2 regions of the Veillonella sp. T14073-2 genome follow, and region 2 is predicted to be linked to the other one. Evidence: a T-box and tRNA genes for the amino acid it is inferred to sense, from the RefSeq annotation. Region 2 holds a T-box; the other holds one or more tRNA genes.
What was found. The T-box of region 2 lies ahead of cysS (cysteine--tRNA ligase). A T-box ahead of a tRNA ligase gene usually reads a tRNA of that ligase, here a tRNA-Cys.
Positions count from the first base shown of each region.

Region 1: it has a tRNA-Cys gene. The T-box ahead of cysS (cysteine--tRNA ligase) is inferred to sense a tRNA for this amino acid. The anticodon was not compared.

Region 1 covers NZ_PPDC01000006.1:228,961-231,151, forward strand. The annotation lists gene VCHSUH04_RS04520 (TrkH family potassium uptake protein) at 1-270, shown strand, start outside; gene VCHSUH04_RS04525 (MBL fold metallo-hydrolase) at 284-880, shown strand; tRNA gene VCHSUH04_RS04530 (tRNA-Asp) at 931-1,006, shown strand; tRNA gene VCHSUH04_RS04535 (tRNA-Phe) at 1,012-1,087, shown strand; tRNA gene VCHSUH04_RS04540 (tRNA-Gly) at 1,095-1,169, shown strand; tRNA gene VCHSUH04_RS04545 (tRNA-Cys) at 1,179-1,253, shown strand; tRNA gene VCHSUH04_RS04550 (tRNA-Leu) at 1,268-1,356, shown strand; gene VCHSUH04_RS04555 (DUF523 domain-containing protein) at 1,490-1,945, shown strand; gene VCHSUH04_RS04560 (phosphoethanolamine transferase) at 2,042-2,191, opposite strand, start outside.
Region 2 covers NZ_PPDC01000006.1:423,627-425,817, forward strand. The annotation lists gene cysS (cysteine--tRNA ligase) at 1-845, opposite strand, end outside; T-box leader at 895-1,100, opposite strand; gene VCHSUH04_RS05480 (bile acid:sodium symporter family protein) at 1,258-2,191, opposite strand, start outside.

The sequences.
Region 1 (2,191 bases), 190 kb from region 2:
TCTGTTTTCCTTATGACTTGTTCTGGAATGTCTACTTATGATGCGATGCAAATTATAACAGCTTTTCTTAGTAATGTAGGCATTGGATTTGGTGGTTTTGGGCCTACAGATGCCTTTGGTAGTATGTCTGATAGTGCTAAATGCGTAGCCATGGCAGACATGTTATTAGGTCGTTTGGAATTATTTACAATTCTTGTTATGCTTCATCCTCAATTCTGGGAAGGGTATTTTATAAAAAAACAACCTGCTAAACGGTATCGTATCCTATAGGAGGGCGAATAATATGAATATTATAAAACGCCCTCTAGGGCTTTATAAAGCAAATTGTTATGTATTAATTAAAGATGGAAAATCTCTTATTATTGATCCCGGGTTTCATAGTAAGCATATAATTGAAATGGTAGGAGATTCTGAGCCTATAGCAGTATTATTAACACATGGTCATTGTGATCATGTGTCGGCTCTTGATGAGGTTTGTGAGTATTATAATATTCCTGCTTATTTACATCCTTTGGATCAAGAGTTATTACAACTAATCCGACGTAGACCTAGTGTATATAAAAAGAAGATGTACACGAATTGTAAAGATTTAGTGGCCGGTAAATTAGAGGTAGGGCCTTTTAAAATAATCGTACATCATACACCAGGCCATAGTGCTGGCTCAGTTTGTTTGGAGATCGGTGGACATCTTTTTTCTGGAGATACTTTATTTAAACAAAATGTAGGAAATACCGACAACTATAAGAGTAATCCGGATGATTTAATCATTAGTTTGAAGCATATATTAACGTTGTCAAAGGATTTAATTGTTGAACCAGGACATAAAGAATCTACAACATTAAAAGATGAAGAAGAATTCATCAAAAATATTGTAGGATAGTGTTGACAAAAGTCCTGATAACCGATATACTAAGCAAGTACTTTGGATACGGCCCCGTGGTGTAGCGGTTAACATGTCGCCCTGTCACGGCGAAGATCGTCAGTTCAAATCTGATCGGGGTCGCCATTCATGCCTCGGTAGCTCAGTTGGTAGAGCAACGGACTGAAAATCCGTGTGTCGACAGTTCGATTCTGTCCTGAGGCACCATGTACATGCGGGAATAGCTCAGCGGTAGAGCACCGCCTTGCCAAGGCGGGGGTCGCGAGTTCGAATCTCGTTTCCCGCTCCAATTTTATATGGCGGCATAGCCAAGCGGTAAGGCAGAGGTCTGCAAAACCTTTATTCCCCAGTTCGATTCTGGGTGCCGCCTCCACAATCGTTACCCATGCCGGGGTGGCGGAACAGGCAGACGCAACGGACTTAAAATCCGTCGGTTGGAAACAACCGTACCGGTTCGATTCCGGTCCTCGGCACCAATTAAGACTAACTTCGGTTAGTCTTTTTTCTTATGTAAATCTAAATTTTAAATGTGTATAATTTAAAAATATGAGAGTGCGTTTGTTATTAGATGATCTATTTCAAATACGATTCTCTATGTTTAATAATGTTATGAATAATAAAGCAAAATTATTAATTAGTGAATGTTTATGTGGCGTATCCTGTCGTTATGATGGGAAAGACAATCTTATAGAACAGTTACCACTGTTAAAGGATACTTTTGATTTAGTAACCGTATGTCCAGAAGTATTAGGTGGGCTTACCATACCTCGAGATCCTGCGGAACGACAAGGTAAACGTGTATGTACAGCTAATGGAACTGATGTAACCACAGAATTCCATAAAGGAGCTCAAATTGCATTGCATATAGCAATTCAACAGGGATGTAAGCAGGCTCTAATGAAAGCAAAAAGTCCTAGTTGCGGTTATAAGCGCATTTATGATGGTACCTTTAGTAAAACACTGAGAGAGGGGCACGGATGTACTGTAGAGGCCTTATTAATGAATAATATTGAGGTTTATACGGAAGAAGAAATTGACTTATTAATGGAACAAAAAAAGAGATGAGTTTTTAACTCATCTCTTTTTTCGTGTTAGTGAAACCTGAATTACATTATACTAACATAATAAAAATACTTTTATATTACTAGAAATGTTAAAAGTTTATTTTCCTGCGTTTACAGGATCATTAGTTAATGGTTGTTCCCCTAGTAAAGTAGTTAGGTTATGTAAATTGAATCTATACTTACCATTACTAAAGTCTCTTGTTACATCATACCGTTGATTAGGTGCGTGCATAAGACCAATCAATGT
Region 2 (2,191 bases):
ATATCTTTTACCAAGAAGAAGTTATTCAATGATTTAGACATTTTTTCAGAATTAATAGTGATGAAACCATTGTGTAACCAATAGCGTACAGATGGATGTTGACCAGAGCAGCCTTCAGATTGAGCAATTTCATTTTCATGATGTGGGAAGATCAAATCACTACCACCACCATGGAAGTCAAATTCTGTACCTAAGTACTTTTGGCTCATGGCAGAACATTCAATATGCCAACCTGGACGGCCATTACCCCAAGGGCTTTCCCAATATGGTTCGCCTGGTTTTGCAGCCTTCCATAATGCAAAGTCCATAGGATTTTTCTTACGACCATCAACTTCGATACGAGCACCAGCTTCCATATCATCTAAGGTACGACCAGATAACTCGCCATAATGTTCAAATTTATCAACACTATAATATACATCACCATCGAGTTCATAGGCAAAGCCTTTTTCAATCAATGTAGAGATCATAGCAATAATGTCTTCGATATGTGTAGAAACACGAGGATAAATATCAGCACGTTGTACACCAAGGGCATCCATTACTTCGAAATAGCTGTCGATATAACGATTTGCAATAGTATCCCAAGATACGCCTTCACCATTGGATGTATTGATGATTTTGTCATCCACATCAGTAAAGTTTTGTACATAAGTTACTTTATAGCCTACATGTTTCATATAGCGACGAATTACGTCCCAAGTTACAAATGGACGTGCATTGCCAATGTGAGGATGGTTATATGGTGTAACACCACATACGTACATCTTTGCCTCACCTGGTGTTACAGGGTTGAACACCTCTTTTTGGCGCGTCATAGTATTATAAACTGTAATTTCTCTCATCGTTACCGATGCCTCCATCTTCGTAAAATAAAAAAGACCCCTCATCTCATACAGAGACGATGGTCCGCGGTTCCACTCTGTTAGGTACCAATGTAGTACCCACTCATCGCATAACGGCGCGTCACCGGACAAACCTACCTATAATCGGAATGTCAGCTCGTGAATGCATTTCGCCTACCTATCCTTGAACCCTCCCACCATCGGTTCTCGCTAAAAAGTTAGTTGTAGAGTACTTCTTTCAGTCTCAGCTTTTACTATTAAATCCATATTCAGATATAGAGATATTGTATCAATTTTCCTATAAAATGTCAATGAAAACAAGAAAACCCTCATCTTTCAATATATCCAAATAATGTATTAGACATGCATATTTCGGATATAAATTTGAAAGATGAGGATGATGAATTAACTATTAAGCATTTTCCAATTTTTCTTGATCATCATGTTTTCGGCAAATACCTGCAAAGATAGATCCTGTAAAGTTATGAATGATAGAGAATACTGCACCTGCTACTGCCGCTTGAGGAGTAAAATGTTTAAGTGCTAAAGATACGGATAATGCAGAATTTTGCATTGCTACTTCGATTTGCATTGCACGGCGAGAAGAAATATCGATGCTCAAAGCCTTACATATAAAGTACGTTACAATATAACCACTCACATTTTGTACTAAACAAGCAACAAAGATGATAAAGCCTGTTTCAGCAATTTGTTTTTGATTTACTGCTGTAACAGCAGCCAAAATGAGCAATACTGCAATAGCCGCAATTGTAGGACATACATCTTTAACAGGTTCAATTTTAGAGCCAATGAAGTAATTCAATACGATACCTAAGATGATTGGTACCAATACGATTTTTACGATAGAAATAAACATCGGCATGAATTGAATTTCAATAGAAGATGTGGCACCTGCATACAATACAACGAATAAAGGTGTTAATACTGGAGCCAATAATGTAGAAACAGTCGTTGCAGATACGGATAATGGAACATTACCATTTGCAAGGAATGTCATAACATTAGAAGCAGTACCACCAGGACATGCACCTAACAGGATGAATCCGATACCAATTTCTGGTGGGAAATTAAAGATTAGGGCTACCAAGAAACCTGCTAATGGCATCCATAAGAATTGGATAACAGATACAAGGATAACTTTCATCGGTTGCTTAAATACATCAAGGAACACTTGAGCTGTTAATGTTAGCCCCATGGCAAACATTACAAATTGTAGCATGTACGCAATGTACGGCGTCATCCAAGAAAATACAGTTGGTAATAAATACGCTAACACTGCCATCAATAGCACTATCCATGAAAGATAGCTATTGAATAAGTGATTA